Regions from separate parts of the Streptomyces sp. NPDC005374 genome, predicted to be linked through region 2. Evidence: riboswitches for the same ligand, from Rfam matches in the RefSeq annotation. Region 2 holds a riboswitch; each other region holds the start of a gene.

Region 1 (7,048 bases), on a different contig from region 2:
AGGGCCGCGTGGAAGTCGTCCGGGGCGGCGGCCGTGGTCAGGTCCAGAGGGTGCGTCGGCCGGAGCCCTTCGGCCACGCACGCGTCGTAGGTCAGCAGCCCCAGCGACTCGGAGTTGCCGAGGATCGCCACCCTGGGTCCGGTGGGCAGCGGCTGGCGGGCGAGCAGCAGGCCGGTGTCCACCAGTTCGGTGATGGTGTCGACCCGGATCACTCCGGCCTGCCTGAGCAGAGCGGACACCGTGGTGTGCGGCAGCCGCGTGGCCCGGACCGCGTGTCCCTGCGGGGTGGTCCCCGAGCCCTGCACGACGACCAGGGGTTTCGCCGCCGCGGTGCGCCTGGCGAGACGGGTGAACTTGCGGGGGTTGCCGATGGACTCCAGGTACATGAGGGCGACGTCGGTGTGCGGGTCGTCGTACCAGTACTGAAGGACGTCGTTGCCGGACACGTCCGCGCGGTTGCCGGAGGAGACGAAGGTGGAGACGCCGGTCACCCCGGTGACGCCGCCGCCGCGCCGGTGCAACCGCGAGAGCAGGGCGATGCCGATGGCGCCGGACTGGGCGAACAGGCCGATCCGTCCGGGGCGGGGGGCCTCGGGGGCCAGCGAGGCGTTCAGCCGGACGTCCGGGGAGGTGTTGATGATCCCGAAGGCGTTCGGACCGATGATGCGCATGCCGTACGCGCGTGCGTGCCGTACGAGTTCGCGCTGGCGCTCGCGCCCGTCGGGGCCGCTCTCGGCATACCCGGCGGAGAGCACGACAAGGCCCTGCACGCCGTGCGCCCCGCACTCGGCGACGACCTCGGGGACGTGCTCGGCGGGAACGGCGACGACCGCGAGGTCGACGGGGCCGTCGATGTCACGCACCGAACGGTGTGCGGGGACCCCGTCGAGTTCCTTGCACTCCTCGGGGAACGCCTTGTTCACGGCGTACAGGCGGCCGGTGAACCCCGCGTCCCTGATGTTGCCGAGCACGCTGCGGCCCACGCCGCCGGGGGCGCGGCCGACGCCGACGACGGCGACGGAGCCGGGGGTGAGCAGGCGCTGCACGGACCGCGCCTCGGCACGGTGTTCGCGCGCGTACTGCACGGCGAGCGAGCGGTCGGTGGGCTCCAGGTCGAACTCCAGGCGTACGACGCCGTCCTCGAAGCTGCGCTTCTGGGTGTAGCCGGCGTCCGTGAACACCTTGATCATCTTGGCGTTGGCGGGCAGCACCTCGGCGGCGAAGCGCCGGATGTCCCGCTCGCGCGCGACGGCCCCGATGTGTTCGAGGAGGGCGGAGGCCACGCCGCGCCCCTGGTGGGCGTCCTGGACGAGGAAGGCGACCTCGGCCTCGTCGGCGGGGGCGGGTGCGGGCATCCCGTCGGCGCCGATGCGGTCGTAGCGTACGGTGGCGATGAACTCGCCGCCGACGGTGGCGGCGAGACCCACCCGGTCCACAAAGTCGTGGTGCGTGAAGCGGTGGACGTCCTTGGCGGACAGGCGAGGGTAGGGCGCGAAGAACCGGTAGTACTTCGACTCGTCCGAGACCTGTTCGTAGAAGCTGACCAGGCGATCGGCGTCGTCGACGGTGATGGGCCTGATGCGCGCGGTGCCGCCGTCGCGCAGCACCACGTCGGCCTCCCAGTGGGCGGGGTACTCATGCCGGTCCGACGCGCTCTGCATGGGCCCCAGAGTACGGCTCGCGTACGACAACGGCGCGAGGCGGTCCACGGAGAACCGGGCGTGAGCGCACGAGGATTCGCCAGGACGGAAGTCGGACCGAGGCCGCGGTCCGACCGCCCACCCCGGAGGGGACGAACGCCCCCTCCGGAGACGCTTCACGTGTGGGAAACTGGTCTAGACAACCCTGAACACCGAAGGGCAGCATCACATGGCTGAGCGCCGCGTCAACGTCGGCTGGGCCGAGGGTCTCCACGCCCGCCCCGCTTCCATCTTCGTCCGGGCCACCACGGCCGCAGGTATCCCGGTGACGATCGCCAAGGCCGACGGCAACCCCGTCAACGCGGCCTCCATGCTGGCCGTGCTCGGCCTGGGCGCCCAGGGTGGCGAGGAGATCGTCCTCGCCTCCGACGCCGAGGGCGCGGACGCGGCCCTCGACCGGTTGGCGAAGCTGGTCGCCGAGGGGCTCGAAGAGCTTCCCGAGACCGTCTGAGCTTTCCGCGGCACAGTGCCGTAAAACACCACCGAAGGGCTCGTCCGAATTATCGGGCGGGCCCTTCGCATTTCCATTTCACGGGCAGCATGAATAGTCTCCCGCGAATTACTCTCTCTTTGTATACGGTGCCCGTGTTAATGCCGCAGGCCCGTCACGTTTACAGGATGTTGCGAGGTCCTCACACGGTCCGCGCGCTCACCGTTGGAGGTGAACCGCAGCCGGTGCACCACGCTCGAGCGCTCGGTGTGCAGTGCCGTGATCGCCCGCGCCCGCTCACCGTCCCCGCGCGCCACCGCATCCACGATCGCACCGTGCTCCGCCCACGACTCCACCGGGTTGGCGGGCGCCTCCACCACGTACATCCAGGCGATCTTGTGCCGCAGCTGGGTCAGCATCGAGGTCATGGCCGGGCTGCCGGAGGCCTGGGCGAGCGTCTCGTGGAACCAGCCCCCCAGGGAGCGCAGATCCTCGCTGTTGCCCCTCCTGGCCCGCTCCTGGCCCAGCCGGACCAGGCCGCGCAGCACCTTCAGATGGGCCTCGGTGCGCCGCTGGGCGGCCCGGGAGGCGCCGAGCGGCTCCAGCAGCATGCGCATCTCCAGGAGGTCGGCGCCCTCCTGCTCGGTCGGTTCGGCCACGCACGCGCCCGCGTGCCTGCGCGTCACCACGAAGCCCTCGGCCTCCAGCGTGCGCAGGGCCTCCCGGACGGGGACGCGGGAGACGCCGTAGCGGCGGGCGAGCAGTTCCTCGGTGAGCCGGCCGCCGCGCTCGTAGACACCGGCGACGATGTCGTCCCGGATAGCAGTGCATACCGAGTGCGCCGGAATACGCATGCCCGACCTCCGTCTTAATCCCCGTGAAACGTCTCCGATTGACGTGTGTTCAGTGACTCTATTGCAATGAGCGGGAATTTCCGACGGCGGGCCGGAATCCAGGGATATTTTTTGGACAGCGGGCCACTGCAAACGACGAAACCCCGGCTCACAGGAGCCGGGGCCGAAGAAGATCTCGCGGTACGTCGTCAGACACTCACGCCGTGCGAGCGGAGGTAGGAGACGGGATCGATGTCCGAACCGTACTCGGCGGTGGTGCGGGCCTCGAAGTGCAGGTGCGGCCCGGTGGTGTTGCCGGTCGCGCCGGACAGGCCGATCTGCTGGCCGGGGGTGACCGACTGGCCGACCGAGACGCCGATGGACGACAGGTGGCCGTACTGGGTGTACGTGCCGTCGGCCATCCTGATCACGATCTCGTTGCCGTACGCCCCGCCCCAGCCGGTCTCCACCACGGTGCCGCGGCCGACCGCGTGGACGGAGGTACCGCTCGCGGCGTGGAAGTCGACACCGGTGTGGCTGCCGGAGGACCACAGGGAACCGCCGGTCTTGTAGCCGGTGGAGATGTAGGAGCCGGAGATCGGGGTGACGAACCTGTTGAGGCGCTCGCGCTCGGCGGCGCGGGCGGCGCGCTCCTTGGCCTCGCGCTCCTCCTTGGCCCGCGCCTCGGCCTTCCTCTTGGCCTCGGCCGCGGCCTTCTTCTCCTCGGCGGCCTGCTGCTGGGCGGCGGCCTGGGCGTCGAGCTGGGCGGAGAGGGACTCGCCGACGCTGACGACGGGCATGAGCCCGGTCTGCTCGACGGAGTTCTCGGCGGCGAGCGCCGGGGCGGCGATGGTGCCGATGACGCCGGTGGTGGCGAGGGCCGCGACGCCCGCCGCACGGGCGGTGGTGCGCTTCATCCGGCTGGGCCGACGGTGCTTCCCGGCGGCGCAGGTGAACGCCATGTGGTGGCTGGTCCTTTCCTTCCTTCTCGCCTACCGGGTTAGCTGACGGGTTCGGAGCAGGAAGGTCTCCTACGGGCCCCTCGCGAGCTCGCGCGGGCGTCCGATTCACCCCAGGGACAACACATGTGGGTCCCCGGCTCCCCTGGCTCGCGCCATGCGGGGACTCGGCGATGACTGTCCGGTGCCACGGACGCGGCGCACTGCCTGACGAACAGCCGGGATGACGCTAAGCGGGCCGACTTTCAATCCCCAAACCGATCACGGTTTTTGAGGCGCATCCCACAGGCCAGACAGGCAACCTCCTGCCCAATTCGGACATCTAAGAAGCCTGGACATCCAAAGGGCCCTGGTGGCGCTTCCGTCACCAGGGCCCCTGTGGCGCCTTTGCTGCCGGTCCCTCTACTCGGCCGACACGACCTTGACCTCGCCGATGCCGAGGGCCTCGACGGGCTCCTTGATGGCGGCCGCGTCACCGACCAGGATCGTCACCAGCCGGTCCACCGGGAAGGCGTTCACCACGGCCGCTGTGGCCTCGACGGTGCCGGTCGCGGCGAGCTGCTGGTACAGGGTCGCCTGGAAGTCGTCGGGCAGGTGCTGCTCTACCTGGTCGGCCAGGGTGCCCGCCACGGCCGCCGCCGTCTCGAACTTGAGCGGCGCCACGCCGACGAGGTTCTGTACGGCGACGTCCCGCTCGGCGTCGGTGAGGCCGCCCTCCGCGAGGGTGCGCAGTACCTTCCAGAGGTCGTCCAGAGCGGGACCGGTGTTCGGGGTGTCGATGGAGCCGCTGATGGCGAGCATCGCGGCGCCCGAGCCGTCCGGGGCGGACCTGAGGACCTGCCCGAACGCGCGCACGCCGTAGGTGTAGCCCTTCTCCTCGCGCAGGACACGGTCCAGGCGGGAAGTGAGGGTGCCGCCGAGGCAGTACGTGCCGAGCACCTGCGCGGGCCACACGCGCGCGTGCCGGTCGGCGCCGACGCGGCCGATCAGCAGCTGGGTCTGGACGGCGCCGGGGCGGTCCACGATGACGACCCGGCCGGTGTCGTCGGCGGTCACCGGCGGCACGGGCCGCGGCCGGGCCGTGGAGCCGGTCCAGGAACCGAGGGTGTCGCCGAGCAGCGCGTCCAGGTCGATGCCGTCGAGGTCGCCGACGACCACGGCGGTCGCGGTGGCGGGGCGCACGTGCTTCTCGTAGAAGCCGCGCACGGCCGCGGAGTCGATGTTCTCGACCGTCTCCTCGGTGCCCTGGCGCGGGCGCGACATGCGCGAGTCCGCAGGGAACAGCTCCCTGGAGAGCTCCTTGGCGGCACGGCGGGAGGGGTTGGCGAGCTCGTGCGGGATCTCGTCCAGCCGGTTGTTGACGAGCCGTTCGATCTCGCTGTCCGCGAAGGCGGGCGCCCTGAGGGCGTCGGCCAGCAGACCGAGCGCCTTGGCGAGGCGGGAGGCCGGCACCTCGAGGCTCAGCCGGACGCCCGGGTGGTCGGCGTGCGCGTCGAGGGTGGCGCCGCAGCGCTCCAGTTCGGCGGCGAACTCCTCGGCGGAGTGCTTGTCGGTGCCCTCCGAGAAGGCGCGCGCCATGATCGTGCCGACACCGTCCAGGCCGGCCGGCTCGGCCTCCAGGGGGGCGTCCAGGAGCACCTCGACGGCGACTACCTGCTGGCCGGGGCGGTGGCAGCGCAGGACGGTGAGACCGTTGTCGAGCGTCCCGCGCTCAGGAGCGGGGAAGGCCCAGACCTTGGGCTCGCCCGCCTGCGGCTGAGGGTGGAATTCCATCGCGGCGAGCTCGGTCACTTGGCCGCCTCCTCGTTCTCGTCCTGGTCGGCGGGGGCTTCGGCGACGGTCGGCTCGTAGACGAGCACCGCGCGGTTGTCGGGGCGCAGCTTGGCCTTGGCGACCTTCTGGACGTCCTCGGCGCTCACCTCCAGGACGCGCTGCACGGCGGTCAGGGCGAGCTGCGGGTCGCCGAACAGGACGGCGTAGCGGCACAGTTCGTCGGCGCGGCCCGCGACGGTGCCGAGCCGGTCCAGCCACTCGCGCTCCAACTGGGCCTGGGCGCGCTCCATCTCCTCGGCGGTCGGGCCCTCCTCGGCGAACCGGGCGAGCTCCTCGTCGATGGCGGCCTCGATGACCGGCACCTCGACGTCACCGGAGGTCTTCACGTCGAGCCAGCCCAGGGAGGGCGCACCGGCCAGCCGCAGCAGTCCGAAGCCTGCAGCGACGGCCGTACGGTCGCGTCGTACGAGCCGGTTGTACAGGCGGGAGGACTCGCCGCCGCCCAGGACGGTGAGCGCCAGGTCGGCCGCGTCCGCCTCGCGGGTGCCGTCGTGCGGCAGCCGGTAGGCGGCCATCAACGCGCGCGCGGGGACCTCCTCCTCGACGACCTCGCGCAACTGCTCGCCGATGACGTCGGGGAGCGAGCCGTCACGCGGGGCGGACTTGCCGTCGTGCGAGGGGATGGAGCCGAAGTACTTCTCGACCCAGGCGAGCGTCCGCTCCGGGTCGATGTCGCCGACGACCGACAGGACGGCGTTGTTGGGGGCGTAGTACGTGCGGAAGAACGCGCGCGCGTCCTCCAGGGTGGCCGCGTCCAGGTCGGCCATCGAGCCGATCGGGGTGTGGTGGTAGGGGTGGCCCTCCGGGTAGGCGAGCGCGGTGAGCTTCTCGAACGCGGTGCCGTAGGGGACGTTGTCGTAGCGCTGCCGGCGCTCGTTCTTGACGACGTCGCGCTGGTTCTCCATCGACTCGTCGTCGAGGGCGGCCAGCAGCGAGCCCATGCGGTCGGCCTCCAGCCAGAGGGCGAGCTCCAGCTGGTGGGTCGGCATGGTCTCGAAGTAGTTGGTGCGCTCGAAGCTGGTGGTGCCGTTGAGCGAGCCGCCGGCGCCCTGGACGAGCTCGAAGTGCCCGTTGCCGTGCACCTGCTTGGAGCCCTGGAACATCAGGTGCTCGAAGAGGTGAGCCAGGCCGGTACGCCCCTTGACCTCGTGGCGCGAACCGACGTCGTACCAGAGGCACACCGCCGCGACCGGGGTCAGGTGGTCCTCGGAGAGCACCACGCGCAGCCCGTTGGCCAGGCGGTGCTCGGTCGCTGTCAGGCCCCCGGTGCCTGCCTGGTCTGTGGCCGTGTGA
Region 2 (7,048 bases):
CTGGTTCACCTTGACGAGCAGGGCGTTGGCGGAGCCCTCCTCGATACCGCGGGCCAGGCGCTCCGGGTTGGTGACGAAGAGGTCGTCGCCGACGATCTGGACCTTGTCGCCCAGCTTGTCGGTGATGACCTTCCAGCCGGCCCAGTCGTCCTCGTACAGCGGGTCCTCGATGGAGACGAGCGGGTACGCGGAGACGAGCTCCTCGTAGTACTCGGTCATCTCGGCGGCCGAGCGGGACTTGCCCTCGAACTCGTACTTGCCGTCCTTGTAGAACTCGGACGCGGCGACGTCGAGCGCGAGCCCGATCTGCTCACCGGGGATGTAACCGGCCTGCTTGATGGCCTCGATGATGAGGTCCAGGGCGGCGCGGTTGGACTCCAGGTTCGGGGCGAAGCCGCCCTCGTCGCCGAGGCCGGTGGACAGGCCCTTGGTCTTCAGCACCTTCTTGAGGGTGTGGTAGACCTCGGCACCCCAGCGCAGCGCCTCGGAGAAGGACTCCGCGCCGATCGGGGCGATCATGAACTCCTGGATGTCCACGTTGGAGTCGGCGTGCGAGCCGCCGTTCAGGATGTTCATCATCGGAACGGGCAGCAGGTGCGCGTTCGGGCCGCCCAGGTAGCGGAAGAGCGGGAGGTCGCTGGCCTCGGAGGCGGCGTGGGCGACGGCGAGGGAGACGCCGAGGATGGCGTTGGCGCCGAGCGAACCCTTGTTGTCGGTGGCGTCCAGGTCGAACATCGCCTGGTCGATCAGGCGCTGCTCGGTGGCGTCGTAGCCGACGAGCTCCGGGCCGATCTGCTCGATGACCGCGAGGACGGCCTTCTCGACACCCTTGCCGAGGTAGCGGTTGGGGTCACCGTCACGCAGCTCGATGGCCTCGAAGGCACCCGTGGAGGCACCGGAGGGAACGGCGGCACGACCCGTGCTGCCGTCGTCGAGGCCGACCTCGACCTCGACCGTGGGGTTGCCTCGGGAGTCCAGGATTTCCCGGGCTACGACGACGTCGATGGACGGCACGAGCATCTCCTTCTTGGGATGTGACACGGTCCGCCGGGACCGCGGTGGGTTCTGCGAGACCGAGCCTAACCGGCTCCGGGGGATCAGCCACCGCGTGGACCGCCCCCTGGACAGAACCGAGAGTAAATTGTTTCTGAACTGAACAAAGACAGTCCCGGAAACTGGGCAGAAAAAAGCCCCGCCCCGGTGCGTACGGGGGAACACGCACCGGAGCGGGGAGCCCGTGGGGACGGGGGGACCCTCACGAGGCCTTCATTCTGAAGCACACGGATGTGAGGGCGCTGTGGTTCAGCTACGAGCACCCCTTGTTACTTGAGGTGCAGCTGCTGACCCGGGTAGATGAAGTCGGCGTCGGTGACGATGTCCTTGTTCAGCTTGAACACCTTCTGCCAGCCGCCCTTGACCTTGTGCTTCTCGGCGATCGAGCTGAGGGTGTCACCCTTGACGACCTTGTACTCGCCGTCACCCTTCTTGACCTTCTTGCCGGTCGGGGTGGTGACGGTCTTCTTCTTGGCGGCCGGACGCTCGGTCGAACGCGAGGCGCTCTGCTCCTCGGTCGAACGGCTGCTCGTGTTCGAGGAGCCGGAGGAGGAGTTGCCGGAGGAGGACGAGCTGCTGCCGCCGCTGTAGGAGGCGCCGGACAGGCCCACACCACAGCTCGGCCAGGCACCCTTGCCCTGCGAGGCCAGGACCTTCTCGGCGACGGCGATCTGCTGGGACTTGCTGGCCTGGTTGGCGGTGGAGGCGTACGCCGTGCCGCCGTACGCGGCCCAGGTGGAGGCCGAGAACTGCAGGCCGCCGTAGTAGCCGTTGCCGGTGTTGATGGACCAGTTGCCGCCGGACTCGCACTGGGCGACGGTGTCCCACTCGGAGGCGGTGGCGGCGGAGGCGCTGCCGGCCGCCATCAGCGGGGCGGCGATGGCGACACCGGTGACGCCGGCGAGGGCGGCGACGCGGGTGGCCTTGGAAGGACGACGGTGCTTGCCCTGTCCGGAAAACAGCATGGTGGATCCCCTCACCGACGCCTGCGAGGTGAGCTGTCGGGTTCGGGCCGGTTGAGTTGCCCGGCCGCGCACCTCCCGGTGCGCGACTTAACCCCAAGCCGGTCCAGCGTGAACTGCTGGGTCCGGCACTTACCTTGGGTCCCCCGCTCCTGCCTACGGCGCTTGACGCGACGACTGTTCCCGTTCGGCCGCTGGCAGGATTCGGCGTTGCGACAGACGGGGCTCGGGTTGCCGAGCGGTCACGACCGTAGACACGCGCTCGGCGGAATTTCAAAGACGATCAGGGCTTCTGAGACTCATCCCACACTTTCACCAAAGTGGACATTAGGTGCGAAGTGTGACGTGAACTCCCGCTGTTTTTCTGGACTTTTCAGTCCTATTCAGCCCCGGTGTCGAGCGTCTGACCGGCGACGATGTTGCTCGGGTCGGACCCGATGCGGTCCTTGTTCTCGGCGTAGAGGGCGCGCCATCCGCCGTCGAGGCCAAGGGAGTCGGCGATGGAGGCGAGGGAGTCGCCTTCCTGGACGATGTAGGTGGGGGCCGCGTGGCGGCCGCCGGCGGCGGTCGCGCTCTTCGTGGCGACTTCGGCGTCACTGCCGCCGCGGTGCTTGCCGGAGCCGAGGGCGCCGACGTCGACGAGGGCCGAAGAGGCGCCCTGCTGCCACGACTTGTCCGCTTCATCCTCTTCCGGGCTCACCACGGGTGAGCTGTCGGAAGACTGCGTGTCCCCCTTGGCGGAGCCCTCGGACCCCTCGGATCCAGAAGAGCCGGACTTGTCCGACTTGTTCGAATCGTCGTCACCGCTGGACGGAGTGGTCGACGGCGAGGGCGTCGCGGTCGACCCGTCCAGCGCGTCGAGCAGACCGGAAGAATCCACGGGTCCCGACGAGTTGGAGGAGTCCGAGGAACCGGATGAACCGGACGATTGCGACGAGTCCGGCGCGGAGGCCGAGGGTGTCCCGCTGCCCACACCCGTGTCGACGTCGGCCGAGCTCGAGTCCTTGCTGAGCCCGGCGAGCAGACCGCAGGTCGGCCACGCGGCGATGCCCTGATCATCGAGGAGCTTCTCGGCCACGGCTATCTGCTGGTTGCGGCTGGCCTGGTCCGCGGTCTCGGCGTACGCGAGGCCGCCGTACTTCTCCCAGTTCTGCTGGGACATCTGCAGACCGCCGTAGTAGCCGTTGCCGTCGTTCGCACTCCAGGAACCGCCGCTCTCGCACTCCGCGACATGGTCCCAGGTGGTGCCGGTCGCGGCGCTGGCTCCGGTCGCCCCGAGCAGTGGGATCGCGATGGCGGATCCCGTCACGCCGGCCGCCACGAGGAGTGCCGGAGCCTGACGGGGGCGACGGTGACGACCGTTCCCGGAGAGCATGAGGGGACCTTTCCCGAGACAGCAGAAACGCGCGCGGCGCTCCACGAGGGGCACCGCGCTGGTCCGTGAACGTATAGGGGTTCGATCACTTGTCACAAGTTAATGCCGCGTAGATCACGTGAAGATCACAGACTTGAGGGCGTGTCATGTTTAAGCGGCTCTTCACCGGGTCAGGCCGGACGTCTTGGTCGATTACCGCACGGGCGTGAACTCCACGGGCAAAGTGCGCAGTCCACGCATGATGAGCCCGCCACGCCAGCGCAAATCGGCCGAATCCACCGCGAGTTGCAGGTCGGGGAGGCGAGTGAGGAGCGTGGCGAGCGCGGTCTGTCCTTCCAGCCGGGCGAGCGGGGCACCGAGGCAGTAGTGAATGCCGTGGCCGTAACCGAGGTGCTGATTGTCACGGCGGGAGAGATCGAGGACATCGGGGTCGGCGAACCGTTCAGGATCCCGGTCCGCCGCGGCGAGCACGACGAGCACGGGGTCACCGGCCGCGATGTCCTGCCCGCCGATCCGCAGCGCCTGGGTGGCGAACCGCCAGGTGGCCACCTCGACCGGGCCGTCGTACCGGAGAAGCTCCTCCACGCCGGTCTCCAGAAGTCCTCTCTCCTGATCGGCCAGGGACGCCTGGAGCCGGTTTCGCTGTTCGGGGTGGGTGAGAAGGGCGTAGACCCCGTTGCCGATGAGATTCACCGTGGTCTCGAAACCTGCGAACAAGAGGATGAAGGCCATGGCCGCGGCCTCGTTCTCACTCAGGTGCTCACCGTGGTCGGAGGCGCGGATGAGCCCTGAGATGAGGTCCTCGCCGGGTGTCGGTTCGGCGGAGAGGGCTTCCCGCTTCCGGTGGATGAGTTCGGCGAGATAGCCCCGCATCTTCTTCACGGACCGCGCGACCCCACCCCGTGGGCCTCCACCGTGGCGGATCATCATGCCCGCCCAGTCCCGGAAGTCGTCCTGGTCCTCACGGGGGACGCCGAGCAGGTCGCAGATCGCGTAGATGGGCAGCGGGAAGGCGAACTCGTGGATCAGGTCGGCGGACCCCTTCTCCGCGAACCCGTCGATGAGACGGTCGGTCAACTCCTGCACCCGCGACTCGAACTCGGCGACCCGCCTCGGCGTGAACGCCTTGCTGACGAGCCGTCGCAGGCGGGTGTGGTCCGGCGGGTCGATGTTCAGCAGATGCGTCATCAGCTCCGCCTTGCGCTCCCCCGGGATACCGGTCTTGCCCTTGGCGTGCTCGGGCTCGTCGTGGTGCGCCGGGTTCTTGCTGAGCCGCGGGTCGGCGAGGGCCTGCTTGGCATCGGCGTACCGGGTCACCAACCAGGCCTCCACCCCGCTGGGAAGCCGGGTCCGGTGAACGGGGGCGCGCTCGCGGAGCCAGGCATAGGAGGGATAGGGGTTGGTGGCGAACTCCCAGGAGAACAGTTCGGGGGTGGGGGTCCCGGGGGCGGGGTGCGCGGGGGCGGGGGTTCCGGGGGTGGGATCCCCAGGTTCGGCACCCCCGGAGGCAGGAGCACCAGCGGCGGCACCCCCGGAGGCGGCAACCCCGGGCGTGTCAGTCCCGGAGGCGGGAGGCCGGGGAGCGGCAGTTGTCGCGTCGGGAATCGCGGGGGCGGGAGTCGCGGGAGTGGCGGCGGGCTGGTCGGTCACTCCTCGACGGTATCCGGCGTGGTCGTGGTCATCCGGCTTGGTGCGGTGTCTCGACCTCCCGGATCGCGTCCCGGTACACCCGTGCCGCCGCGCGCAGGGCGGCTTCCGGGTCGATGCCCTCCGTCTCGGCTCGGGCGGCCAGGGCGAGGAGTTCGTAGCCGATGCCGTCGGTGTCCGGGAGGGGGACGTCCAGGCCGGCCGTGCGGACGCGGGAGGTGAGCTTGGCGGCGAGGGCCAGGCCAGGCTGACCGAGGGGGACGCCCTCGGTCACGGAGGTGCGCTGCTTCTCCGTCGCCTTGGTGCGCAGCCAGTGCGCCTTGACCTCTTCCGGTGTCGTCGCTGTCTCGTCGCCGAAGACGTGCGGGTGGCGGTGGATGAGCTTGGTGACGATGCCACCGGCGACGTCGTCGATGGAGAAGGGGGTGTCCGGGTCGTCCTCGGCGATACGGGAGTGGAAGACGACCTGGAGCAGAACGTCTCCGAGCTCCTCGCGCAGTTCGTCGCGGTCGCCCTCCTCGATGGCCTCGACGAGTTCGTACGCCTCCTCGATGCCGTACTTCGCCAGGCCCTTGTGGGTCTGCTGGGAGGACCAGGGGCACTCGGCGCGGATGCGGTCCATGACCTGGACGAGGTCGAGGAGGCGGGCACCCGGCAGGTCGTAGGAGGCGGGGAGCAGCTCCAGCTCGGGCATCTGTGTGTGTCCGGAGCCGGCGAGGCGGGCCAGGCCGTCGGTGAGGGCCGGCTCTCCTTCGCCCGTGGCCACGACGACCACCGTGTGCCCGCCCGCGCAGGCGCCGACCAGTTCCTCGGCGGTCGGGGACGTCTCGTCGACCCGTATGCCCGCCTCGTGCAGATACGGCAGCTGGGGGTGGGCCCCGTCCGCGCAGAGAACACGGTCGGCGGTGTGCAGCGCCTGCCAGGCGGGCCAGGACAGCAGACCCGGGGCGACGCGGTGGCTGGTGGTGAGCAGGACGATGCGGCCGGGGGCGGACGCCGTGTCGGGGTCCTGGTCAGGGGCGGGCTCGAAGCCGGTTGCGTTCACGATTCGAAGCTAACGCACGCCGCCGACAGGGAGATCGGTTTGTCCACAGGCCGGGGGTGGTGATGCGATCGTACGATCTTCCGTCTGTGGGAGGTGTGTGTCACCTCGCCTCACTCGCCGCCCGTCGGTCCGGTCGGCCCCTCAGCCGCCCGGTTTCGCAGCCGCTCGGTTTCGCGGCCCCGTCACGTCGTCTGCTCGCTCCCCGTCGTCGTGACCTCCCGTACCCACGGGGTCTTCGTGTCGACGCGGCTGCTCGTCTTGACGTCCCAGGTGCCGTAGCGCGGGTTGAGGTCGACGTCGAGTTCCTTGGAGGCCTTGCTGAGGGCGCTCCAGAAGGCCGGGGTGCCGGTTTCGGTGCCGAGATCGGTGGCGAGTTTCTGGGCCTCGAGGCGGAGGTGGAGGTTGTCGTCTAGGCGTTCGGGCGCGATGCCGTACTGGTCGACCCAGGCCGCCTCCAGGGCCTTGGCGCCGCCGGCCTGCTGCTCCAGGGCGGACCGCAGCTCCTGGACCTCCTTGCGGGTCACGGTCACACCCGCGTTCTCGGCCGCCCGGTGCAGCACCCGGTCGAGGACCATGTTGTGCAGGACGGCGCGGGCGAGAGTGCCCTTCTCGGGGACGGCCTGCGCGTTCTGGTCCGTGGCGACCGTCCGCTGTGCGTCCCGCACCTCGGTCACCCGGTTCTCCAGCTGCGCCACGGTGATCCGCTGGTTGCCGACGACGGCCGCCGCGCCGGGATGCGCGTCGCTTCCGCAGGCGGTGAGAAGTGGTGCCGCGGCGGCGAGTGCGGCGGAGAGGACTAGCGCGGTGCGACGACGGCGGTGCAAGGAAGCCTCCCGAGGAGATTGTGCGACGGTGCACAAGGTCTTGCGGTGATCGATGGTAGGCAGTGGCACGGCTGGGGCCAAGCCATTCGACCAACGATTCACCGGGACTTCGGGCACCGCCGCGCGGCCCGTGACGCGCCGC
Region 3 (7,048 bases), on a different contig from region 2:
CTCGCCCAAGCACCCGACATGGACGCCGTGTTCGTCGCCTCCGACCTCATGGCGCTGGGTGTCGTGGGCGTCCTCCAGCAGTCCGGGCGCTCGGTCCCCGGTGACATCGCTGTCGGCGGCTTCGACGACTCCCCGGCCGCCACCGCCATCGCCCCCGCCCTGACCACCATGCGCCAGCCCTTCGACCGCATCAGCGCCGAGATGGTCCGCATGCTCCTCGCCCAGATCGCCGGCGAGGACACGGCCGGGGTGATCCTCCCGACGGAACTGGTGATCCGGGACTCGGCGTGACCGGAACCGGAACACACGTCAACGGATGTGAAAGCAGCAGCCGTCCGGTTCGCGTCGAGTCGATGGGCCCAACCATCCGTATTCTCTGATCATGGCCGCCTCCCCCGCATATTCACTCATCGCCACGGACCTGGACGGCACGCTGCTGCGTGCCGACGACACCCTCTCGGACCGGTCGTTGGCCGCGCTCGCGCGAGTGGCGGCGGGTGGGGCCCGGCATCTCGTCGTGACGGGTCGGCCGGCGCCCAGAGTGCGGCCCCTCCTCGACGACCTGGGCAGCACGGGGCTCGCGGTGTGCGGGCAGGGCGCGCAGGTGTACGACGCCGGCGCGGACCGTCTGCTGTGGTCGGTGAACCTGGACCGGGAGCTGGCCGAGACCGCGCTCGGGAAGATCGAGGCCGAGGTGGGGCAGGTGTACGCGGCCGTGGACCAGGACGGCGTGGACGGGCTGACGCTCATCGAGCCGGGGTATCTGATGCCCCACCCGACGCTGCCCGCCGTGCGGGTCGACCGGCGCGACGACCTGTGGTGCGAGCCGATCAGCAAGGTGCTGCTGCGGCACCCCTATCTGTCCGACGACGAGTTGGCGGGGACGGCGCGCTCGGTGGTGGGCTCACTGGCCACGGTCACCATGTCGGGGCCCGGAACCGTCGAACTCCAGCCATGCGGCATCACCAAGGCGACGGGCCTCGCGCTGGCCGCCGAACACCTGGGTCTCGGGCCGGAGGTGACGATCGCCTTCGGGGACATGCCCAACGACATCCCCATGTTCGACTGGGCGGCCCACGGGGTCGCGATGGCCAACGCCCACCCCGAACTCAGGGCCGTGGCCGACGAGGTGACCCTGTCGAACGAGGACGACGGCATCGCCGTCGTCCTCGAAAGACTGTTCCCTGAGGCGTAGTTCCTAGTACGCGCCCCAGACGTTGTCGATCGACCCGTACCGCTGGGCCGCGTAGTTGCAGGCCGCGGTGATGTTCGCGACCGGGTCGTACGGGTCCCACAGCGTGTTGGACACGTGGTAGGCGTTGAACGTCGGGTCGATCACCTGGAGCAGGCCCTTGGACGGGGTGCCGGCGGCCGCGTTGGAGTCCCAGTTGTTGATGGCCCACGGGTTGCCGGAGGACTCGCGGATGACGTTGCGGTAGATGCCGTTGTAGGAGCCGGGTATCCCGTGCTCCGCCATGACGGCGAGGGAGGCCCGGATCCAGCCGTCGAGGGTGTTGGAGTACCCGAGCGTGGTCGCGGTCTGCACGGTCGGGGTGGCCGCGGACGCGCTGGTCGCGCCGAGGAGGGGGAGCGCCAGTACGGCGGCTCCGGTGCCGAGGACGGCGAGCTTGCGGGCCAAACGGCTCTTGCGGGGGGTGCGGTGCTGAGCGGCAGCGGGCATGGCGAAGTTCCTCTCCGTCGCCTGCGAGGTGAGCTGTCGGGTTCGGGCGGGAGTTGCCCGGCCATGCCCGCAAAAGGCATGACTTCACCCCGAGCCGTACCGGTATGCCCGAAGACATCCCGATCCGGCGACTTACCTGGTTCCCCCGCTCCTGCCGTGGTTTCTCGGTGGGTGTATGGGCGGTGGCAGGATTCGGCGTCCGCCCGACAGGCCGGGAACGTATGCGAGAGCACATGTCCGGAACAAGTGGCGAATTCACATGCCATGCCTATTGACCTTGGTAAGGGCGATTTAGGGCACTTGATCCTTTGCGACAGCAAGCCTCAACTGACGCACAGGGAAAGGCGGATCGGTGCATTCCGGATGCGTGCGGATCCGTGGGGTCGGGTGAGCCAAGTCACGCGTGATCGCAAGAGGGGTAAAACGGTCAAGAGTGCCCAACTCGTGGTCAACCGCCCGTCCGTGGGTTCCGCTTCTCCCGCGTCCGGTGCGACGCTTCATGGCCGGCCTCGCGGGAAGGCCGCACGTTCACGCGTGGGTGGAGTCGCGCAGGGCACGTGTGAAACGAGAAGGGCTTCCCGGGCGGGTCCGGGACAGGTTCGAGGCAGGTCCGGGTCGTGCCCGGGTGAGTCGGGGCCGACCCGGGTCCGGACATCAGTGACTACTTACCTACAAGTCGATGGATATCCGTTCTTTTCACGTGATCAAAAACATACCGACCGTGATCCGATACCGCCCGGCATGGACGGGGCGGGCGCTATCGGTGATCCAAAGGTGACCGGATACGCTGACTCGAGTGATGGCAGCGACCTATCGACATTCCGTGTAACCGCCAGTAGACACCAGCAGACAGGAGACCCCTCGTGACCGTCGTCGGGCCGTTCGGGCTGAGCGTGCGGGACCAGGCTCTGGAAGCCGATGTCCAGGCCGGATTGGCGGCTGTCGAGGAGGGACTGCTCGAGGCCACCAAGAGCGAGGTTCCCTTCATCACGGAGGCCGCCCAGCATCTGGTGCGGGCGGGCGGCAAGCGCTTCCGGCCGCTGCTGGTGATGCTCGCCGCCCAGTTCGGGGACCGCCATGCGCCGGGCGTCGTGCCGTCGGCCGTCGTGGTGGAACTGACCCACCTCGCGACGCTGTACCACGACGACGTCATGGACGAGGCCGCCGTGCGCCGCGGCGTCGACAGCGCCAACACCCGCTGGGGCAACTCGGTGGCCGTGCTGACCGGCGACTTCCTCTTCGCCCGCGCCTCGCACATCCTGGCCGACCTCGGCCCCGAGGCGGTCCGGGTGCAGGCCGAGGCGTTCGAGCGCCTGGTCACCGGGCAGATCCTGGAGACGGCCGGCCCGATGGACGGCCGGGACCCGGTCGAGCACTACCTCGACGTGCTCGGCGGCAAGACCGGCTCGCTGGTGGCGGTGGCGTGCCGCTTCGGGGCGATGATGTCGGGCGCCGACGAGACGGTCGTGGACGTCCTGACCCAGTACGGCGAGCGCCTCGGCGTCGCCTTCCAGCTCGCGGACGACGTCCTGGACATCGCCTCCGACTCCCACGAGTCCGGCAAGACCCCGGGCACGGACCTGCGCGAGGGCATCCCCACCATGCCGGTGCTGCGGCTGCGCGAGCGGGCCGCCCGGCTGGGCCTGCCGGAGGACATCGCCCTGTGCGAGCTGCTGGACTCCGACCTCACGGACGACGCCCGGCACGCCGAGGCGCTGGCCGCGCTGCGAGCGCACCCGGCGCTGGAGCAGGCCCGCCGCGACACCGTGCGCTACGCGGAGGAGGCACGTGCGGCGCTGGCCCCGCTGCGGGAGTGCGACGCGAGGGCGGCCTTGATGGAGCTGTGCGACGCGGTGGTCCACCGCGCGGGCTGACGTTTTTCGGCCGGGCGGTCCCGTCCGGCACGGCGGCGCCCCCTACGGGTTGTAGGGGGCGCCGCCGTGTCGTGTCATACCCCAGGTGTACGCGGAGTTGGCCCCGAGGGTTGACGCATGGTCACGGCCGATTTGGTCAGATGGACACCACGGAAAACACCACTCCTCACCGATTCGGGTGAGAATGGCGGCTACAGGGTGGACGCACGGGAGTTGACAGCCGCCGCCGACGACGGAGGTAAGGCACACATGGCACCGTACGAATCCGACGACAGCGCGACCGCCGCCGACGCCGAGGAACTGCGCGCGGCGCGCCGGCGCAAGGCCGCGAGGTACGTCGTGCCGGCCACGGTGGTGGGAATCGCCGCGGCGACCATCGGGCTGGTCCCGGCGCTCGCCGACTCCGGCGACCCCGACCTGCCGAAGATCAGCGCACAGGAACTCATCGAGAAGATCGCCGCGTCGGACGTGGAGCAGCTGTCCGGCACGGTGAAGATCACCACGGACCTGGGACTCCCGGACCTCGGAGGCCTGGAGAGCTCGCTGGGCTCCGCCGCCGGCCCCTCCGGCTCGGGCGACGGCTCGTCCGCCGACCCGACCACCAAGCTCACCGAGCTCGCCTCCGGCACGCACACGCTGCGCGTCGCGGCCGACGGCGAGAACAAGCAGAAGGTCTCCCTCCTGGAGGACGCCGCCGAGTACAGCCTCATCCACAACGGCAAGGACGTGTGGGGCTACGACAGCAAGTCGAACTCGGTCTTCCACACCACGGCTTCCGAGAGCGACGGAAAGCAGAAGGAAGAGCTCCCGGCCACGCCCAAGGACCTCGCCGAGGACGCCCTCAAGGCCGCCGACGACACCACCTCGGTGACCGTGCAGGGCACCGCGCAGGTCGCGGGACGGGACGCGTACCGGCTCGTCATCAAGCCCAAGGACGAGGGGTCGACGGTCGGCCAGATCACCGTGGCCGTGGACGCGAAGACGGGACTGCCGCTGAAGTTCACCCTGACGCCCGCGAGCGGCGGTGCCGCCGTCGTGGACGCCGGCTTCACCCAGGTCAGCTTCGCCGCGCCGGCCGCCTCGACCTTCGACTTCACCCCGCCCAAGGGAGCGAAGGTCACGGAGGAGGACGCCACCGAGGCGCCCAAGCACTCCCTCGAGCCGTCCAAGGGCTCCGGCAAGGGGTCGGCCGACGAGCGCGGCAAGGACGGCCACGACGGACTCGACGGACTGAACGTCATCGGGGACGGTTGGGACTCCATAGCCACCTTCGACACCGGCGGCCAGGGCGTCCCGTCCGGCTCCGAGGCCGGCGGGGACATCGGCGGCTTCCTGGACTCGCTCGGCGACAAGGTCTCCGGCAAGTTCGGCGAGGGCACCGTCTTCAAGACCCGCCTGATCAACGCCCTGATCACGGACGACGGCAAGGTCTACGTCGGCGCGGTCACCAAGGACGCGCTGGTGAAGGCGGCCAACGCCGGCTGACCGGGAACCTCGCGCGGCGGCCGTACGTAGTCACTGTACGTAGTCGCCGCGTGAGGACGAATCGAGGGAACAGATGGACGAAGGGTCCGCCGAGGAACCGCAGCCGAGCGAGGCGGGTGACAGTGTCATCCACACCCGCGCGCTCACCAAGCGCTACCGCGGCGGACAACTCGCCGTGGACGGTCTCGACCTGACCGTCCCGGCGGGCAGCGTCTTCGGCTTCCTCGGCCCGAACGGCTCGGGCAAGACCACCACCATCCGCATGCTGATGGGCCTCATCGAGCCGACCTCCGGCTCGGCCCGCGTACTCGGCCGCCCCATGCCGCGCGCCACCAGGGCGGTGCTCCCGCGCGTCGGCGCCCTCATCGAGGGCCCGGCCCTCTACGGCTTCCTCTCCGGCCGCGACAACCTCGTCCGCTACGACGCCGCGGACCCCACCGCCGACCCGCGCACCCGGCGCGTCCGGGTGGCGGCGGCACTGGACCGGGTCGGTCTGGCGGCCGCCGCCGGCAAGAAGGCCAAGGCGTACTCGCTGGGCATGAAACAGCGGCTGGGCCTGGCGGCGGCCCTGCTCCAGCCCCGCGAACTCCTGGTCCTGGACGAACCGACCAACGGCCTCGACCCCCAGGGCATGCGGGAGATCCGTTCCCTGGTGAGGGAGTTGGCCTCGGACGGCACCACCGTCTTCCTCTCCTCCCACCTCCTGGACGAGATCGAACAGGTCTGCACCCATGCGGCCGTGATGGCCCAGGGGCGCCTGATCACCCAGGGCCCGGTGGCGGAGCTGGCGGCGGGCGCGAGGGGGCGGCTGGTCGTGACGACACCGGACACCGCGGACGCGGCCAGGGTGCTGAAGGAGCAGGGCGTCAGCGATGTGGTCATCGCCGAGGACCGGGTGACAGCCGACCCTCCGGACAGCGAACTGGCCGACATCAACGCGGCCTTGGTCAAGGCAGGCGTCCGGGTGCGCGGCTTCGGGGTGGAGCGGGCCTCTCTGGAGGACGCCTTCGTAGCGCTGACGGGGGAGGGCTTCGATGTCGCAGGCTGAGGAGATCGTTGTTCAGGGGCGCGACCAGCCCCCACAAACCGAAAGCCGCCGTACGACCTTCCGAGCCACCCTCTTCCGCAACGAACTCCACACCACGTTCCGCCGCTGGCGAACCCTGGCCCTGCTCGCCGTACTCGCAGCGGTCCCGATCCTCGTAGGCATTGCGGTGAAGATCGAAACCGGCGACGACGGCTCAGCCGGCGGCGGTGGCGGAGGTCCCGCCTTCATCTCCCAGATCACCAACAACGGCCTGTTCCTGGTGTTCACCGCCCTCGCCGCGACCCTTCCCTTCTTCCTCCCGATGGCCATCGGCGTCATCGCGGGCGACGCGATCGCGGGCGAGGCCAACGCCGGCACCCTCCGCTACCTCCTGGTCGCCCCGGCGGGCCGCACCCGACTGCTGCTCACCAAGTACGCGACAGTGATGGCCTTCTGCCTGGTCGCCACCCTCGTGGTCGCGCTCTCGGCGCTGGCGGTCGGAGCAGTCCTGTTCCCGCTGGGCGACCTGACGACGATCTCCGGCACACAGATCACCTTCGCGGAGGGCCTGGGAAGAGCCCTGCTGATCGCCCTGGTGGTGGCCGCGTCACTGACCGGTGTGGCGGCCCTGGGCCTGTTCGTCTCGACGCTCACGAACAGCGGCATCGCGGCGATGGCCACGACGGTCGGCCTGCTGATCACCGTCCAGATCCTCGACCAGATACCCCAGCTCCACGCCCTGCAGCCCTACTTCTTCTCCCACTACTGGCTGTCCTTCGCCGACCTCATGCGCGAACCGGTCTACTGGGACGACCTGGTGCGGAACCTGGGCCTGCAGGCCCTGTACGCGGCGGTGTTCGGCTCGGCGGCGTGGGCGAGGTTCATGGCGAAGGACGTCACGGTGTGAGACATCACGGCGTGAGCTGTTCACCCGGGAAGCGGGCGAGCGGTGCCTCCTGCTCGAAGAACGTCTTCGCCCGG
Region 4 (7,048 bases), on a different contig from region 2:
CGTTCCGCGCTGATGACGATCGCCGTTCCCTCGGCGTGTGTCATGGGTGTCGCGGGGATCGCCGCCGCCTCGGTCGGCACCTTCACCGGTGACGACAAGGACACGTCGACGACCCTGGCGGACACGACCGCCGTCGCGCCGGTCGCCGCGAACAACAAGCTGGACAGCCAGCTCAAGAGCCTTTCGGCCGGCGCCGACGACTTCGCCGACCGGGCCAGCCGTACGCAGGAGCGCATCGACCTCAAGGCCCAGCAGGTGGCCGAGAAGAAGAAGGCTGCGGAGGAGGCGGCCCGCAAGGAGCGGCTGCGCCCGAAGTTCGCGCTTCCGGTCGCCCAGCACGGACTGAGCGCCTACTTCGGCCAGGCCGGCGTCAACTGGATGTCCGTCCACACCGGCATCGACTTCCCCGTCTCCTACGGCACGACGGTGATGGCCGCGACCGACGGCACCGTCCGCACGGAGTGGAACAGCGCCTACGGCAACATGATGATCGTGACCGCCAAGGACGGCACGGAGACGTGGTACTGCCACCTCTCCAGCTACCGCGTCTCCTCCGGTACGACGGTCCAGGCCGGCGACCCGATCGCATACAGCGGCAACTCCGGCAACTCCACCGGCCCGCACCTGCACTTCGAGGTACGGCCGGCCGGCGGGTCCGCGATCGACCCGCTGCCGTGGCTGCGCAGCCACGACCTGGACCCGACGTAGGGCGTAAGGCCTCGGGCCCGGCCGCCCTCTCCGGGCACCGACTACAGCTTCTCCACCGGCGCGTACCGCAGCAGCAGCCGCTTCGGCTTGGCCTCCCCGAAGTCGACCGTCGCCTCGGCGTTCGCCCCCGTGCCCTTGACCCCGACCACCGTGCCCAGCCCGAACTGGTCGTGGGTGACACGGTCGCCGACGGCCAGGGAGACCACCGGCTTCTCCGAACCCCTGCGCGTCGCGAAGCCGGACGCACCCGACGCCGAGGAGCGGGAGCGGGACGAGGACAGTGAGGCGGCCACCCCGGACGCCGGTCCTGAGGACACCGGAGCGGTCGCCCCGGTGCGCTTCCAGTCCACGTGCTGCGCCGGGATCTCCTCCAGGAAACGGGAGGGCGGGTTGTACGACGGCTGCCCCCACGCGCTGCGCAGGGCGGAGCGGGTCAGATACAGCCGTTCACGCGCACGCGTGATGCCGACGTACGCCAGGCGCCGCTCCTCCTCCAGCTCCTTGGCCTGGCCGAGGGCGCGCATGTGCGGGAAGACGCCGTCCTCCATGCCGGTGAGGAAGACGACCGGGAACTCCAGGCCCTTGGCGGTGTGCAGGGTCATCAGGGTGATGACGCCGGAGCCGTCGTCGTCCTCGTCGGGGATCTGGTCGGAGTCGGCGACCAGGGCGACCCGCTCGAGGAACGCCGCCAGCCCGACCGGGGCCGGCGCGTCCCCTTCCTCGGACTCCCCGGCCTGTCCTGCTTCCTGCTCGAACTCCAGGGCCACGGCGGCGAGTTCCTGGAGGTTCTCGATCCGGGTCTCGTCCTGCGGGTCGGTCGAGGCCTGCAACTCGGCCAGGTAGCCGGTGCGTTCGAGGACCGCCTCCAGGACGGTCGCCGGGCTCGCGCCGGACTCGACGATCGTACGGAGCTCCTCCATGAGGACGTTGAACCGCTTGACGGCGTTCGTCGACCGCGCGGCCATGCCGTACGCCTCGTCGACGCGCCTGAGCGCCTGCGGGAAGCTGATCTTCTCGCGCTGGGACAGGGCGTCGATCATCGCCTCGGCGCGGTCGCCGATGCCCCGCTTGGGGACGTTGAGGATCCGGCGCAGCGGCACGGAGTCCTCGGGGTTGGCGAGGACGCGCAGGTAGGCCAGGACGTCCCGGACCTCCTTGCGCTCGTAGAAGCGGACACCGCCGACGACCTTGTAGGGCAGGCCGACACGGATGAAGATCTCCTCGAAGACACGGGACTGGGCGTTGGTGCGGTAGAAGACGGCGACATCGCCCGCCTTCGCGTCGCCCGCGTCGGTGAGACGGTCTATCTCCTCCGCGACGAACTGCGCCTCGTCGTGCTCGGTGTCGGCGACATAGCCGGTGATGCGCGCGCCCGCGCCCGCGTTGGTCCACAGGTTCTTGGGGCGGCGGGACTCGTTGCGCTCGATGACCGCGTTGGCGGCGGTGAGGATCGTCTGGGTGGAGCGGTAGTTCTGCTCCAGGAGGATCGTCGTCGCCTCGGGGTAGTCCTCCTCGAACTGGAGGATGTTGCGGATGGTCGCGCCGCGGAAGGCGTAGATCGACTGGTCGGCGTCGCCCACGACGCACAGTTCGGCGGGCGGCAGGTCGTGCTCGGCGGGCGGTACGTCCACGGGGTGCTCGGAGGTCCCGACCAGCTCCCTGACCAGCGCGTACTGGGCGTGGTTGGTGTCCTGGTACTCGTCGACGAGGACGTGCCGGAAGCGGCGGCGGTAGTGCTCGGCGACGTCCGGGAAGGCGCGCAGGAGGTTGACCGTCGTCATGATCAGGTCGTCGAAGTCGAGGGCGTTGGCCTCGCGGAGGCGGGACTGGTACATGGCGTAGGCCTGGGCGAGGGTCTTCTCGAAACCGTCGGAGGCCTGGGCGGCGAAGTCCTCCTCGTCGATCAGCTCGTTCTTGAGGTTGCTGATCTTGGCGCTGAAGGACTTCGGCGGGAAGCGCTTGGGGTCGAGGTCCAGGTCACGGCAGACGAGGGCCATGAGGCGCTTGGAGTCGGCGGCGTCGTAGATCGAGAACGACGACGTGAAGCCGAGCCTCTTGCTCTCGCGCCGCAGGATCCGCACGCACGCGCTGTGGAAGGTCATCACCCACATCGCGTTCGCGCGCGGGCCGACGAGCTGCTCGACGCGCTCCTTCATCTCGCCCGCGGCCTTGTTGGTGAAGGTGATCGCGAGGATCTGGCCCGGGTGGACATTCCGCTCGCCCAGGAGGTGGGCGATGCGGTGGGTGAGCACCCGGGTCTTGCCGGAGCCCGCGCCGGCCACGATGAGCAGCGGGGTGCCGGAGTGCACGACGGCCGCGCGCTGGTTCTCGTTCAGCCCGTCCAGGAGCGCGGCCGGGTCCACCACCGGGCGGGGGGCGCCGTCGCGGTAGTACGCGTCCCGGTCCGGCGGCGCGTCGAACTTCCCGCCGAACAGGTCGTCCGGAACGGTCTCCGGTCCGTGCTCGTCCTCGGGCGGCGGCGGAGGCTCCTCCCCGTGCCCGCGAGGGGTCTGGAGGTCCGCCAGGAAGCTGTCGTCAAAGAGGCTGCTCATCGCTCTCCGAGTCTAGGGTGCGCCACTGACAGCCCGCCCCCGCCCCGGGAACATCCACGGAATCCAGGGCCTGGCACCGCTCGGATTCCGAATCCGGGAAGTGGGCCAAATACCCTGATCCAAGACAAAAGTGCGATTCTCTCCAGATCGCCCACATCAACCCGCCGGGCAGTACCCGAGCCGAAGGTCACAAAAACGTATCGGGCATATCGAACATCAACCTTCACAAGGGCCACACCAGTTGGCTACCGTGCCGAGCAGGCCGTACGACCCCCACCGGCGAACGTCGCCGGGCCGCACGGCCTCCGCCGAGTCCGCAGCGCCGCCGCGCGCCCGGAGCCGGGGACCCACCGAACCTGGGGTGAATCGGCCGACTCCCACGCACGGGAGCGCCGTAGGGCAAACCTTCCGAAGCACCTCTTCGCCCGAACCCGACAGCTAACCCGGTAGGCGGAGCACTGGAAGGAGTCGCCTCCCTTGGCGTCGCACCGCAAGTCGCGTCCCGCTGGTACGCGCGTAGCAGGCATACGGACCCCGGCCCTCGCGACGGCCGCCCTCACCTCCGTGGCCCTGCTGTCCCAGTCGGCGAACGCCGCGCCGGCCGCCGATGACAAGCCGAGTCTCGAAGAGGTCGAGAAGAAGGTCGACGACCTCTACCGCCAGGCCGAGTCGGCGACCGACGGCTACAACTCGGCCAAGGAGAAGACGGCCAAGCAGCGCAAGCAGGTCGACACGCTCCTCGACGACGTCGCCCGGCGCACCCAGAAGCTCAACGAGGCGCGGGAGCAGCTCGGCTCCTTCGCCGCCGCCCAGTACCGCACCGGCGCCGCAGCGCCCGACACGGCGACCTTCCTGCTCGCCGACACCCCGCAGGACTACTTCGACCAGACACAGCTGATGGGCCGCCTGACGAACCGCCAGAAGGGGGCGGTCGACGACTACGTCTCCGAGCAGTCGGCGACGATGAAGAAGCGCCAGGAGGCCTCTCAGAGCCTCCAGACACTCAACGAGACGCAGAGCGACCTGAGGACCGCGAAGGCGACGGTCCAGAAGAAGCTCGCCGTCGCGCGCGAGCTGCTGTCGGAGCTGACCGCCCAGGAGAAGGCACGCCTCGCGGCGATCGAGAAGGAGAAGCAGGAGGCCGCGGCCCGCAAGGCCGCGGAGCTGGCGCGGCAGCAGGCCGCCGCGGAGAAGGCCGCGCAGGAGACCACCGCCCCGCAGGAGAGCTCACCGAGCGCGTCGACGGCGAACGACGCCTCGTACGCCACCAAGGCCGCCAAGGCCCTCGCCTTCGCCCGCGCGCAGGTCGGCAAGCCCTACGTCTGGGGCGCCACCGGCCCCGGCTCCTACGACTGCTCGGGCCTCACCCAGGCCGCCTGGAAGGCCGCCGGCGTCTCCCTCCCCCGCGTCACCTACGACCAGGTCGACGCCGGCACCACGGTCTCCCTGGCCGACGCCAAGCCCGGCGACCTGGTCTTCTTCTACGACGACATCAGCCACGTCGGCCTCTACATCGGCAACGGCATGATGATCCACGCACCGAAGCCGGGCGCGTACGTCCGCGAGGAGTCGATCTACTACGACGGCGAGTCGGCGATCCACAGCGTGGTGCGGCCGGCCTGAGCTCTCAGGTCCACAGCACCGCGATGAAGATGTTCGCCGTGGTCAGCGCCCCGACCAGGCCGAACAGGCTCTTGTCGACCTTCTCGTCGTCCCGCTTCACATACACGAGGCCGAGGATCACGATCAGAAGGGCCAGCTTCACGCCGATCTTGATGTTGTTGACGTGCTGGTCGTCGGCCTGGTTGAGGCCGACCAGGATCACCCCGGTGACCAGCATCGTCGCGGCGCCGTGCAGCATCGCGGGGACGAACCGGGCGGCGCCCTGGCCCATCGCCTTCATCTGGGTGAGGAAGCCGCCGAGCAGCGAGGCGATCCCGATGATGTGCAGGCCGACGAAGAGATGGATGAGTACGTCCATGAGCCCGGAGCTTATGCAGGGGTGCGAGCCGGACCAGACACCGCCCCACCCCACATGACCCGATCTTGCATATATGCGGCCCATAGCATCCCGTCACCCCCGCGTGCCCGGAAATCGTGACTTCGGTCAGCGCACCGCGCGAAGTCGACGGCGCCACCCCGCGATCATGGTCACCTTCGGTCACCCCGCGATCCCCTGGCAGCACTTCCGCACAATGCGTTACCTCCCGGACACATTCAGGTTTAGCGTCCTCCACCAGGTGACCGGCTCCCCACCGCCGCCCGGGCCAGGGGCGGCAGTCGGCCACCACCGCCGAGAAGGTCCGGCGGCGGCCCGCTCCCCCTGTGCAGGCCGCCGCCGGACGCGCAAACCGCCCCGGGGCGGTCGTACGGCCGCACCCCCTGGCGTCGTACGTCCGATGGGCCCGGGGCGGGCGGTCGACGAAAGGACGTGCAGTCCACGTGGCAGTGCACCGCAAGCCCCGCCAACGCTCGGCCGGCGGCCATACGGTCCGTGCGGCAGCGACGATCGCCCTCGCGGGGGCGGCGACCGCGACGGCTTTCGACGGGACCGGACACGCCGAGCCACAGCTCTCGCCGACACAGGTGAAGGCGAAGGTGGACCGGCTGTACCAGGAGGCGGAGGCCGCCACCGAGAAGTACAACGGCGCCAAGGAGAAGGTGGCGGCCGCCGAGACCCGCCTCGACACCCTGCGGGACGAGGCGGCACGCAGGACCGAGCGGCTCAACGAGGCGCGGGACGCGCTGGGTTCGATCGCCGCGGCCCAGTACCGCGGCGGTGCACTGGACCCCGCGATGCAGCTCGCCTTCTCCGACGACCCCGACCACTACCTGGACGGCGCCGAGTTCGCCGAACGGGCCGGTGCCCGCCAGGCGACCTCCGTGGCGAACGTCCGGCGGCAACTGCGGGAGATCGAGCAGTTGCGCGGGGCCGCGCACATCGAACTGACCTCACTGAAGTCACGCCAGGCGGAACTGAAGCGCCACAAGAAGACGATCACCGGAAAGCTGGACGCGGCGCGCCGACTGCTGTCCCAGCTGCCGGCCGGGACTCGGGCGGAGTCCGGGGAGACCGGTTCCCGTGCCTCACGGGCCACGACCGGCGCGCGCGAACACCTGACGACACCCGGCGCGGCCACCGCGAAGGCCCCCAACTCCCGTGCCGCGGCAGCCGTCTCCTACGCCTACTCCAAACTCGGCAGCCCCTACGTCTGGGGTGCCATCGGCCCCGACGCCTTCGACTGCTCGGGCCTCGTCCAGGCCGCGTACCGCTCCGCGGGCATCTCCCTGCCCCGCACGACATACGCCCAGATCGGCGCCGGCCAACGCGTCTCGCGCTCCGAACTCCTCCCCGGCGACCTGGTGTTCTTCTACTCCGGCATCAGCCACGTCGGCCTCTACATCGGCGACGGCAAGATGATCCACGCCCCCAACCCGTCGGCACCGGTACGGGTGGCGCCGATCGACGAGATGCCGTTCGCGGGGGCCACTCGGGTGGTGTGAGCGCGCGCGTGGCCCCGTGAGCGTCAGACCAGCCGCCGTGCCGTCGCCCACCGGGTCAGCTCGTGGCGGTTGGACAGTTGCAGCTTCCGCAGTACCGCCGACACATGGGACTCGACCGTCTTCACCGAGATGAACAGCTGCTTGGCGATCTCCTTGTAGGCGTAGCCGCGCGCGATGAGCCTCAGCACCTCCCGCTCGCGCTGGGTGAGCCGGTCCATGTCCTCGTCGACCGGCGGGGCGTCGGTGGAGGCGAAGGCGTCCAGGACGAAGCCGGCCAGTCGCGG

What was found. A riboswitch is a leader RNA that binds a small molecule or an ion and turns the genes downstream of it on or off. The one in region 2 is predicted to bind cyclic di-AMP.
Region 1: it holds a riboswitch for cyclic di-AMP, as region 2 does, so the genes downstream of both, ACFYRX_RS09040 (M23 family metallopeptidase) here and ACFYRX_RS37630 (transglycosylase family protein) in region 2, are expected to answer to the same signal.
Region 3: it holds a riboswitch for cyclic di-AMP, as region 2 does, so the genes downstream of both, ACFYRX_RS04440 (transglycosylase SLT domain-containing protein) here and ACFYRX_RS37630 (transglycosylase family protein) in region 2, are expected to answer to the same signal.
Region 4: it holds a riboswitch for cyclic di-AMP, as region 2 does, so the genes downstream of both, ACFYRX_RS03455 (NlpC/P60 family protein) here and ACFYRX_RS37630 (transglycosylase family protein) in region 2, are expected to answer to the same signal.

The regions. Positions count from the first base shown of each region.
Region 1 covers NZ_JBIAKA010000003.1:128,408-135,455, reverse strand. Annotated here, with positions in the region: gene ACFYRX_RS09055 (GNAT family N-acetyltransferase) at 1-1,661, opposite strand, end outside; gene ACFYRX_RS09050 (HPr family phosphocarrier protein) at 1,870-2,151, shown strand; gene ACFYRX_RS09045 (GntR family transcriptional regulator) at 2,289-2,984, opposite strand; gene ACFYRX_RS09040 (M23 family metallopeptidase) at 3,173-3,925, opposite strand; cyclic di-AMP (ydaO/yuaA leader) riboswitch at 3,938-4,105, opposite strand; gene ACFYRX_RS09035 (M16 family metallopeptidase) at 4,325-5,713, opposite strand; gene ACFYRX_RS09030 (M16 family metallopeptidase) at 5,710-7,048, opposite strand, start outside.
Region 2 covers NZ_JBIAKA010000019.1:91,649-98,696, reverse strand. Annotated here, with positions in the region: gene eno (phosphopyruvate hydratase) at 1-1,020, opposite strand, end outside; gene ACFYRX_RS37630 (transglycosylase family protein) at 1,323-2,018, opposite strand; cyclic di-AMP (ydaO/yuaA leader) riboswitch at 2,022-2,189, opposite strand; gene ACFYRX_RS37625 (transglycosylase family protein) at 2,395-3,390, opposite strand; gene ACFYRX_RS37620 (cytochrome P450) at 3,583-4,815, opposite strand; gene ACFYRX_RS37615 (nucleoside triphosphate pyrophosphohydrolase) at 5,069-6,082, opposite strand; gene ACFYRX_RS37610 (SurA N-terminal domain-containing protein) at 6,265-6,906, opposite strand.
Region 3 covers NZ_JBIAKA010000001.1:941,133-948,180, reverse strand. Annotated here, with positions in the region: gene ACFYRX_RS04450 (LacI family DNA-binding transcriptional regulator) at 1-291, shown strand, start outside; gene ACFYRX_RS04445 (HAD family hydrolase) at 383-1,195, shown strand; gene ACFYRX_RS04440 (transglycosylase SLT domain-containing protein) at 1,199-1,681, opposite strand; cyclic di-AMP (ydaO/yuaA leader) riboswitch at 1,687-1,889, opposite strand; gene ACFYRX_RS04435 (polyprenyl synthetase family protein) at 2,545-3,555, shown strand; gene ACFYRX_RS04430 (outer membrane lipoprotein carrier protein LolA) at 3,805-5,040, shown strand; gene ACFYRX_RS04425 (ABC transporter ATP-binding protein) at 5,114-6,088, shown strand; gene ACFYRX_RS04420 (ABC transporter permease) at 6,075-6,974, shown strand; gene ACFYRX_RS04415 (flavodoxin family protein) at 6,979-7,048, opposite strand, start outside.
Region 4 covers NZ_JBIAKA010000001.1:729,161-736,208, forward strand. Annotated here, with positions in the region: gene ACFYRX_RS03445 (M23 family metallopeptidase) at 1-708, shown strand, start outside; gene pcrA (DNA helicase PcrA) at 750-3,260, opposite strand; cyclic di-AMP (ydaO/yuaA leader) riboswitch at 3,557-3,730, shown strand; gene ACFYRX_RS03455 (NlpC/P60 family protein) at 3,738-4,883, shown strand; gene ACFYRX_RS03460 (hypothetical protein) at 4,888-5,241, opposite strand; gene ACFYRX_RS03465 (NlpC/P60 family protein) at 5,703-6,764, shown strand; gene ACFYRX_RS03470 (LuxR C-terminal-related transcriptional regulator) at 6,788-7,048, opposite strand, start outside.